2 regions of the Mesobacillus sp. QJM3NY_10 genome follow, and region 1 is predicted to be linked to the other one. Evidence: riboswitches for the same ligand, from Rfam matches in the RefSeq annotation. Region 1 holds a riboswitch; the other holds the start of a gene.
What was found. A riboswitch is a leader RNA that binds a small molecule or an ion and turns the genes downstream of it on or off. The one in region 1 is predicted to bind cyclic di-GMP.
Positions count from the first base shown of each region.

Region 2: linked by a shared signal. The riboswitch ahead of AC0VX7_RS04595 (anti-repressor SinI family protein) and the one ahead of AC0VX7_RS21595 (OmpL47-type beta-barrel domain-containing protein) in region 1 are both predicted to bind cyclic di-GMP.

Region 1 is NZ_CM149675.1:4,281,524-4,286,706, reverse strand. It holds gene flgK (flagellar hook-associated protein FlgK) at 1-252, shown strand, start outside; gene flgL (flagellar hook-associated protein FlgL) at 263-1,153, shown strand; gene AC0VX7_RS21615 (DUF6470 family protein) at 1,215-1,805, shown strand; gene fliW (flagellar assembly protein FliW) at 1,820-2,254, shown strand; gene csrA (carbon storage regulator CsrA) at 2,269-2,487, shown strand; gene AC0VX7_RS21600 (flagellin N-terminal helical domain-containing protein) at 2,634-3,803, shown strand; cyclic di-GMP riboswitch class I at 3,897-3,984, shown strand; gene AC0VX7_RS21595 (OmpL47-type beta-barrel domain-containing protein) at 4,041-5,183, shown strand, end outside.
Region 2 is NZ_CM149675.1:905,270-910,452, reverse strand. It holds gene treR (trehalose operon repressor) at 1-86, opposite strand, end outside; gene AC0VX7_RS04600 (helix-turn-helix domain-containing protein) at 384-704, shown strand; gene AC0VX7_RS04595 (anti-repressor SinI family protein) at 876-1,001, opposite strand; cyclic di-GMP riboswitch class I at 1,031-1,116, opposite strand; gene AC0VX7_RS04590 (hypothetical protein) at 1,358-1,552, opposite strand; gene AC0VX7_RS04585 (helix-turn-helix domain-containing protein) at 1,774-2,112, shown strand; gene AC0VX7_RS04580 (pseudouridine-5'-phosphate glycosidase) at 2,218-3,144, opposite strand; gene AC0VX7_RS04575 (carbohydrate kinase) at 3,157-4,254, opposite strand; gene AC0VX7_RS04570 (nitrous oxide reductase accessory protein NosL) at 4,503-5,129, shown strand.

The DNA.
Region 1 (5,183 bases):
AACTATTATGAAGGTGTTATAGGCGGAATGGCTGTATTGTCACAGGAAGCAGTACGCTTTGTGCAGAACAGCTCGACGTTAAGGCAGGCTGTGGAAAATAAGAGACAGTCTGTTCATTCCGTATCACTGGATGAAGAAATGAGCAATATGATTCAGTTTCAGCATGCCTATAATGCTTCAGCCAGGATGATCACTGTTACTGATGAGATATTAGATAAAATAATAAACGGCATGGGCGTCGTTGGCAGGTAGGTGAATGTAAATGCGTGTAACACAATCGATGATCTCAGCTAATTCTTTGAGAAACTTAAGTGAAAGCTATCGGAAGATGGGAAAGTCCCAGGATATGCTTTCAACAGGGAAAAAGATAACAAAGCCATCAGATGATCCCGTAGTGGCCATGAAAGGGATGTTTTATCGTTCTAACCTGACAGAGGTTGAGCAATATAAGCGGAATCTATCCGAACTTTATGTTTGGCTGGAAAACTCGGAGGCGGGCATTGAGCAGGCGAACAATGCCATGCAGAGGTTAAGAGAACTCACTCTTCAAGGAAAAAATGGAACGAACAGTGATGAAGATAAAAGGGCTATTGCCCGTGAAGTTGCACAATTAAAAGAAGGCCTTGTTGAAACTGCTAACACTAAGGTTGCTGGAAGGTATATTTTCCATGGAACTGATGTAACAAACCCGCCTGTCTCCGATGGAAATCCGCCTGTAGTTGCAGGCAATATGACAGACCCGTCTATAGATAATTACAGAGTAGAGGTTTCCAGAGGAGTTTCGATGAAGGCGAATGTTAATCCTGCAAATGTATTCAGCCAGGACCTCTTTAATGTCGTTAATTCGATACAAGAAAGCCTGGAGGGTACATCAAACGCCAGCCTGGATGACCTGTTGCTGCAGTTGGATTCTGTAATGGAAACAGTATCTGGAGAACGCTCGGATCTGGGTGCCCGTTACAACCGTCTTGAAATGCTCGATTCACGGATTGGACAGCAGGAAGTTTTGGCAACAAGGGTTCTGTCTGATAATGAAGATGCTGATATTGAAAGAGTTATAACTGATTTGAAGACGCAGGAAAGTGTTCATCGGGCTGCGCTTGGAGTTGGTGCTAGAATTATTCAGCCTACTCTATTAGACTTTTTAAGATAAAGCTATTCTGTTAAAGAATAGCTTTTTTTATAGATAAAAATACTTTGGGAGTGTGGTAACAATGGAGCTTCCGCAAATACGCATCGAATCCAGGATGGCTAAGATAGGGATGGAAACTGAAAGGGGAAAGCTTGAAATTAAGCAGGAACCGGCGGAACTTAGCATTCAGCAGCCAAAAGCAGAAATGGTTATTGAGAGAAAGTCAGCCAGGTTGACCATTGATCAGACAAAGGCGAGAGAAGACATGGATCTAAAGAATATTTCTAAGCGTATAGAAGAATTTGCAGAACAAGGCTATCAGGATTGGCTCGACGGACTTGGGAGGATGTCCCAGGATGGTGATGAATTGATGAAAATAGAAAATGGCTTTAATGCTATTCCGGATTTAGCCAAGAGAAACAGTGAACCGCCAATCTATGACTTTAATATTGGCTGGATACCATCACCTGGAAGTGTGGAAATCTCCTATGATCCAAGTGAAGTAAATATCCAATGGCAAACCCATAAACCCAATATAGACGTTAAAATCAATAAACCGATGATCAATTATACGCCAGATAAAACAAGAATCTTTATGCAACAGCCGCCTTCATTAAAAATAGATTTTGATAATCTCCGTTTTGTCGGAATCAATTACGAACAAACTATTTAAGGGAATGAATAAAAATGATAATACAAACTAAGTACCACGGAGAAGTAGACGTCCAAGAATCAGAAGCTCTTTACTTCGAAAGAGGTATTCCTGGATTTCCGGAAGAGAAAAGATTCTATGTTTTGCCCTTGTCTGAGGACAGTGTTTTTTTAATTTTACAATCAGCTATTTCATCTTCAATTGCTTTTGTAGTTGCTAATCCATTCAATTTTTTCAAGGATTATGATTTCATGCTGGAGGATTCTGTCCAAAAAGGACTTGGACTGGTTACAGCCGAAGATGTTTCTGTTTACGTCATCCTTACAGTAGAGGAGCCCTTTAATAAAACAACTGCCAACCTGCAGGCCCCGTTGATCATTAACAGAGAAAATAACAAAGGGAAACAGGTTATTTTGAATGACTCAAAATATCATACAAAACATCGAATTTTTCCTGAAAATGTTAAGTGAAAAGGGGTGATATCATGCTTGTACTGACTCGAAAAGATGGGGAATCAATTAAAATCGGTGATGATATTGAGATTACCATTATTTCTGCGAAAAACGATAAAGTTAAAATCGGAATAAAGGCCCCAGAGAATATTGATATTTTCAGAAAAGAAGTCCTTGACCAAATCGAGGTAGAAAATGAGAAAGCAACTAAGGATATTGGCAGCATGATTAATTTTTTGAAAAAAGACTAAAAAATATTATATTTTTTCATAAAAACTATTAAAAGAGTTTTTTTACAGACGATAAATTAAGTGTAAGAAGAATGGTGCGGCCGACCTATTCTTTCAAACTAATGTTCACATGGATGTGGACTCTAATTTCAAGGAGGAAATTCAAAATGAGAATTAATCACAATATCGCTGCTTTGAACACTTACCGTCAATTCTCTGGTGCTGCTAATGCACAGAGCAAATCAATGGAAAAATTATCTTCAGGTCTTCGTATCAACCGTGCTGGTGATGATGCAGCAGGTCTAGCAATCTCTGAAAAAATGCGCGGCCAAATTCGTGGTCTTGAAATGGGAGCAAAGAATGCTCAAGACGGCATTTCTCTAATCCAGACTGCTGAAGGCGCACTAAACGAAACTCACTCTATCCTTCAGCGTATGCGTGAACTAGCTGTTCAATCTTCTAACGATTCAAACACAGATGCTGACCGTACTGAGCTTCAAAAAGAAATGGATCAGCTAATCGAAGAAGTCGACCGTATCGGTAACAATACTGAGTTTAACACGAAGAAGCTTATCGACGGTTCCAAGAGCGGTGTTACAGAACAGCTTGGAAATGTAAATTTTGACAACCAAGGTGAAACTGCATTATTCACAGCTGTTAAAGCTACTACTGCTGCAGTAGCTGGAACTCCAGGTACAGAAGCAGATGAAACAATCAATGTTAAGATCACTGATTACGATGCTGCGGCTGACACTTATTCTTTAGAGTGGACTGCACAAGATGGACAGACAAACACTATTACTGGTGTTGCAGCTGCTGGTGGAGACCAGACTATCGCAACTTCTGGTGGTTCATATGTAGTAACTCTAGGAGCAGTAGGCGTTGAAGATATCGGTAAGGAATCTACTTTTACATCCCGTGCATCTGTTGAAGAATACAAGAACAACACTTTGAGCTTCCAAATCGGAGCTAACTCTTCACAAACTATGAACGTTGATATCAACGACATGAGAGCTTCTGCCCTTCACGTTGACAACATTGATGTTTCTTCAGCAGCAACTGCTGAATCTTCTATCTCTGCAATCAACAAAGCGATCGAAGATGTATCTGCTCAGCGTTCTAAGCTTGGTGCATTCCAAAACCGCTTAGAGCACACAATCAATAACCTTGGAACATCTCAAGAAAACCTGACAGCTGCTGAGTCTCGTATCCGTGACGTTGACATGGCTAAGGAAATGATGGAACAGACTAAGAACTCTATCCTTTCTCAAGCTGCACAAGCAATGCTTGCTCAAGCAAACCAGCAGCCACAAGGCGTACTTCAGCTTCTTCGTTAATCAGCATGACATAAAGAGAGATCTTATTTATAAGGTCTCTCTCTTTACTATCTCTATATAGGACTTTCGATGCCGTATTAAATAACTATTGAATTGTGAAAAAGGCAAATCATAGGAAACTATGAGACGCAAAGCCATGGGCCTGAACCAATGAAAAATTGGATGGCAGCCGGATACCACTTGAATTTTCAACTTGAATTTTCGGATGGCCTTTTTCATTAGAAAAAGGAGAAAAATATGATAAAAAAACTATCAGTGGTCATGATATTTATTATGACTTTTAATCTACTTTCCCCCTTAGCTAATATATTTGCATATGATATATTGACTCCAACAAACCTAAGGGAAAACCAGGCATATCCAGGAAACATCATCCTTGCATGGGATAAGGTAACTGGTGCGAGCGGTTATAAGATCTATGAAGTAAGCAACGGCCAGCAGACCTTCGTGAAACAGGTAAGTTATACGGATACAGAAACGACTGTTTTTAATGTGCCAGAAGGTAAATTTACCTATGCGGTGACAGCATTCAGGCAGACCCAGGAAACGTCACTGTCAAATACGGTTACTGTAGAAGTCATTTATCCTGAAATGCAGAAGCCTTTAAATCAAAAATACTCTATTACCAATGGTAACGACTATGTATTAACTTGGGACAAGGCAGTTTATGCAACAGACTATAATATTTATCGTGTAAGTGAAGGGAATAGAGAACTAGTTGGGACAACCAAGAACCTGACTTACACACTAGTGAACCACCCTGAAGGTAGTTACACCTATGAGATCACTTCCTATGTTGCAAGGTTCGGGGAATCTGTCGAGGGAACAAGACTGGATTTCAATGTTGTACACCCTAAGATGCAGTCGCCTATTGTCAATTATTCAGTACAAAACGGAAACGACCTGGTGTTTTCCTGGGTAAAAGTTCCTTATGCAACGAACTATAAAGTCTATGAAGTTATCAATGGACAGCGTGAGTTGCTAGCAACTACTAAACTTGCCACCCAATTAATTTCAAATGTGTCACAAGGCAGACATGTATATGAAGTTACAGCCCAAAGCGACCGTTTTGGTGAATCAGAAGTTCCATTCCGTATAGAACTAAATATGGTTCATCCAGAAATGAAGTCCCCAGCAAACTTCACCTACTCTTTTACAAATGTAAATGACATTAATTTGAGGTGGTCGCAAGCAGAGTTTGCGAACTCATATAAGCTTTACCAGATTATTGACGGCGAGAAAAAATTAATTCTGTCAACCTCTGCCTTGAATACGACATACAGAAACATGCCAGAGGGCCATTATATCTATGAATTGTCAACTGTATCTGACCGGTTTGGAGAATCCGCTTCAGTGTCCAGAATAGAGTTTGATCTTGTG
Region 2 (5,183 bases), 1.4 Mb from region 1:
GATGGCAAAATCGTTTTAGGAGGATAATGTCCTTCCTGGATCTGTTTCGAAATCTCTTCATAGATCAATAAATACTTTTTCTGCATAACATATCACCCGTACCTTGTCTGATTGCTACCATTTTACCTTTTTTATGTTCGTTTGAATACAATAGACAATTGTGTTTGTTTTTTTCATACAAACTTCATAAAATAATGTGCAACTATAAACTACAATAGCCGATATAAAAGCATCGAGTTTTTTCCCAACAGGTTTTTTGATAAAAATAGACCCCAAAAACTTTAATTCTGGTTATAATTGTTCTATAAGTCGTTCTCAATATGGAACTATTTTATCAGATTTGTTATGATATAACTATAAATTGATAAGGTGTGTGGATAACAGTGATCGGTGAACGCGTCAAGAAACTTCGACAAGAAAAAAGGATGTCCTTATCTGAACTGGCAGAGCAAGCTGGCGTGGCAAAATCATATTTGAGCTCTTTGGAGCGAAACCTTCAAACAAATCCTTCAATCCAATTTTTAGAAAAGATAGCAGGAGTATTGAATGTACCGGTAGACCATCTAATCCATGAACAACCTGACAAAGAAAACATGGATTCTGATTGGGTCAATCTTGTAAAAGAAGCAATGGATTCTGGTATCACAAAAGACCAGTTCCGTGAGTTTCTGGAATTCAATAAATGGAGACTCCACAATAAATAAACCTCAATGGACAGCCTGTGCTGTCCATTTTTTATTACGGCTGTTTTCGCATTGATTGTGGCTTTTCATCCTTCGCTGCATATACGAAAAGAGCCTTATTAAAAAATAAAAAGCACCTCTAAAAAGAGCTGCTCGATGGCAATTCCATTTTCTATGTAAAGATCCACTTGCCTATTTGTTGGTCTTCGTTAAAAACTCCCTGATTTCTTCTTTGTTTATCCCCAACTCTAATGCTTCCATTATAAGTTGCATCCATTCTGTATCCAGTTCTTCGAAAACTACCTGTTCTTTAATCAAGTTCTTCCCCCCAAAATACAGTTAGTATTCCAGGCAGTCCGGCCATCATAGTACATCGCACCTTAGATCCGTGACTTTGCGTCCTAGTTTTTCAACAAGTTTGCCTTTTTCTGTATCTTTTTACTCACTTTTTTACTCCCAATGTCATTGTACATTGTTCGATATATTTAACATGTAAATATTTGTCGGCAACAATCTAAGTATTTTTTCTCTTTTCTTCCAAACAATTACAAAAACATAGCATAAAAGTTTTATTATCTGAAAATTTAAACCATTTACTTAAAGATTTTTGTCAGATTATAGCTCTAATTGTTGAACTCTTTTTTAAAAATAACCCCCATAAACTTGAGATGGTCCTATGGATGGCCAGTTTTCTTATACATTTGCTTTTTTAAGTGCGGTAAAATTGCCACTTTCTCAAGACTGATGGCATTAAAAAACGGGTATCTCGTTAAATCCTTTCCGCAAATCGGACAGAGCCACTCTCCAACCTCACTGCTGCTAAACGAAGGACGGTTACAACGATCACAATTTTTTCTGTACACGGCCATCAAGCCCCCTTTTAAAAGAAATTTGTTACTATATTCCATTCGAGTATAGTCCATTTGTATCAATTCTGAAAAAGTCTAAAATATCGCTAATTTTCTTAAAAAAGAACAAAAATCGTTCTTTTTTAAGAAATCCCTCCGTTTATCTCAGTTTCTTGTATTTTTAAAAGAACTGAATTGTTCGTTATAATGAATTCATAGATGAACAAAAAGGAGATTCTCTTATGACGGTTGGAGAGAAAATAAAAAGTTTAAGGCTTAAAAAAAAGTATTCCATTAGTGAACTCTCTGAAAGAGCAAATGTTTCCAAATCCTATCTCAGTTATATCGAAAGAGGGATCCAGGGAAATCCATCGCTTCAGGTATTGTCCCGCCTGGCAGACAACTTGGATACAACTGTTGAGTATTTGATGGGACAGCAAAACATGAAAGCTGCCAGGATGCCTGTTGATGAGGAATGGGTTGGACTCGTTGATGAAGCTATAAAAAACGGGATCAGCAAAGAAGATTTTGCTTATTATCTGGATTTCATGAAGTTCAAGAGCATGAGAAAACAGGATTAGCAGTTAAGTATTTATATAAATTACAATGCAAAACTGCGCTTTAGAACAAGTATTTCCTATAAGAGGCGTTGATTTGACTGTTTGTCTCCAAAAAAAGAACCAGCCTCATAGGCTGATTCTCTGTTTGGCCAGGCTGGCTGCAATCTTTGCCCCCACCCTCGCATTATTTTTCACAAGTGCGATATTCGCAACAAGGCTTTTCCCATCAGTTAATTCTTTCACCTTCCCAAGAAGGAATGGAGTTACCTGTTTGCCGCCGATTTGTTTTTCTCTGGCTTCACCCAGGGCTTTTTCAATTACATTGGCGATAAAACTTTCCTCTAAGGCGTCTTCTTCCGGAATTGGATTAGCCACGACGACTCCTCCATCAAGTCCCAGTTCCCATTTGGTTTTGATCATCTCTGCTACAGCTTCTGGTGTATTAAGCCGGAAGTTAACATTGTATGGACTTGTACGCGTATAAAAGGCTGGCAGCGATTCAGTCCCAAAACCTACAACAGGAACCCCTTGAGTTTCAAGATATTCAAGCGTGAGTCCAAGGTCAAGAATAGACTTGGCGCCGGCACATACAACCGCGACATTCGTCTTGGCCAGCTCCTGCAGGTCGGCGGAAATATCCATTGTTGTTTCTGCTTCGCGATGTACGCCTCCTATTCCGCCGGTCACAAACACTTCAATCTTTGCGAGCTCTGCGCAAATCATCGTTGCTGCCACCGTTGTCGCTCCATTTTTCTTTGCAGATAACAAGTACGGCAAGTCCCGCCGGCTCGCCTTTTCAACATCTCTGCTCTGCCCTAGGTATTCAAGCTCTTCATCTGACAAGCCAATTTTTATTTTTCCATCGAGGATGGCAATGGTTGCAGGTACCGCTCCATTTTCACGGATGATTTGTTCTACTTCCCTCGCTGTGTGGACATTCTGTGGATAAGGCATGCCATGTGAGATGATTGTAGATTCCAGGGCGACGACCGGTCTGCCTGCTTCTTTCGCTTCTATTACTTCCTGTGAATATTCTAGCCACTTTTCCAGCATCGTGTACCTCGCTTATTTGAAATTTTGTTTATATGTGTCTAGCAATTGTTTATTATTCAAAATCGGATTTACTGTCTCAATCGATTGCAGCGTCAGGATGGAACAGGCCATGCCAATTTTGCAAGCATCCTCTGTCTGGATGCCATTCAAATGGGCATATATGATTCCTGCAACGAGTGAATCTCCTGCTCCTGTTACATCGATAACAGAAATTGCCGGGGGAATCAGTACACCAGCTTCACCTTTTGAAGTGAAATAAATGAGGCCTTTGTCTCCGCGGCTGATGACAACCTTCTCTACACCTTTATGTATAATCAACTCCGCTGCCTTAAAGTAGTCGCCTTCATTGTTGATGCTGATGCCTGAAATAGCTTCTGCCTCATCCTTATTGGCGATCAGCCAGGTCACTCCTGCTAAATCCTGTGGGAGCTTCCTTGCTTTTGGGGATGAAACGGGTGTAATGCACAGCTGAATTTTTTCCATATGGCAACGTTCAATAATCTTTTCAAGGACATCTGCCGGGAAATTTGTATCCAGCATAATGAAATCTGATGAAGCGAAATAACCCCATTTTCGATCGATGAAGTCAGGAGTGATAGAATCATAGATTGACATTTCCGCTAACGCTACCGTCATTTCTCCCTCATTATCTAGTATTGCCGTATACGCTCCAGTCGACTGCCCCTTGAGTGTTTCTGATGGGCCCACATTTGCAAATGCCTTTGTATATTCCATAAGCCAGTGGCCTTCGTGGTCATCACCGACTACTGTCAATATACTTACATCACTTCCAAGCCTGCCCAAATTCTCTCCGATATTCCTGGCAACCCCTCCGCATGATTTAGAGCTTTCAGCCGGGTTCGAAGTGCGTAGCTCCAGAACACCCTTCGACCATATTTTGCGGTCGACATTTGTCCCTCCCACACACAGTACCTGACGCCTTTCCGGTAAAATATATGCCCGTCCAATAAGCTTTCCTTGCTTTATTAAAGAAGAAATATAGCCGGCAACTTCGGAACGCGGTAAATCTGTCTTTGCAGCAAGATCAATCTGTGAAATGAACGGATTCTCTTTTATCAGCTTTAAAACAAGAGCCTCTTTTTCGTCCATGTTGCGCACCTCGCTATTTCCAAAATATAGCTTACACTTAAATCTTAAACCTTTATCTGAATATGCACAACTTTATCAATATTTGATTATTTTATTAAAAAAGGCATGTATACAAAACATTAAAGTTTGAAGGATTGTCACAAAATCGTCATAAAAATAATATGCTTCTCACGCTTTTTCCTTTGATTTTTCGCATTTTAATCACAACTCCCTGATAGGATTAAATTCGATCAAAGGAGGAGATTTTTATGAAGAAATTATTTGCTATCATGGTGGCATTATTTTTAATGATAATCGTTTCTGCCTGCGGAGATGATGCGGCTGAAAATGAACAAAAAGATGGTCAGGAAACTGCGGCAACTGAAGTGAAACACGATGATGATGACCATGCAGATGGGCCTCATGAACCAGGTGCTGAAGATGTTTGTGCATTCTGCAACATGAAGGTATATCCGGAAGCTGATCCAATGGGAGTTTTCACCGCACAGGCCAAAACGAAAGACGGAGAGTATGTATTCTTTGATGACTCAGGCTGTCTATTGAATATTACTAGACGTGATGATGTAGAATTTGAAGAGAAATGGGTCCGTGATTATATAACATCAGAATGGGTCGAGGCTGATTCTGCGATTCCTGTAAAAGCAGATCTTAAAACACCTATGAAATACGGCTACGCATTCTTCAAAGACAACGAAAGCTCCGAGAAATTCATTTCGGAAAACAGCGACAAGAATCCTGCCATGGCAACATGGGAGCAAATCGACCAAATCGCAAACGAACGCTATATGAAAAAAATGAAGATGAATAGCGACAGCATGGATATGGATCAGGACAGCGAAATGGATGGAGAAAGCGAAGAGGAAAGCGGCCATTAATGGTGAACTTTACGTATAACCAATAAAATGAAATCCCGGTGTGTAATTCAGCAC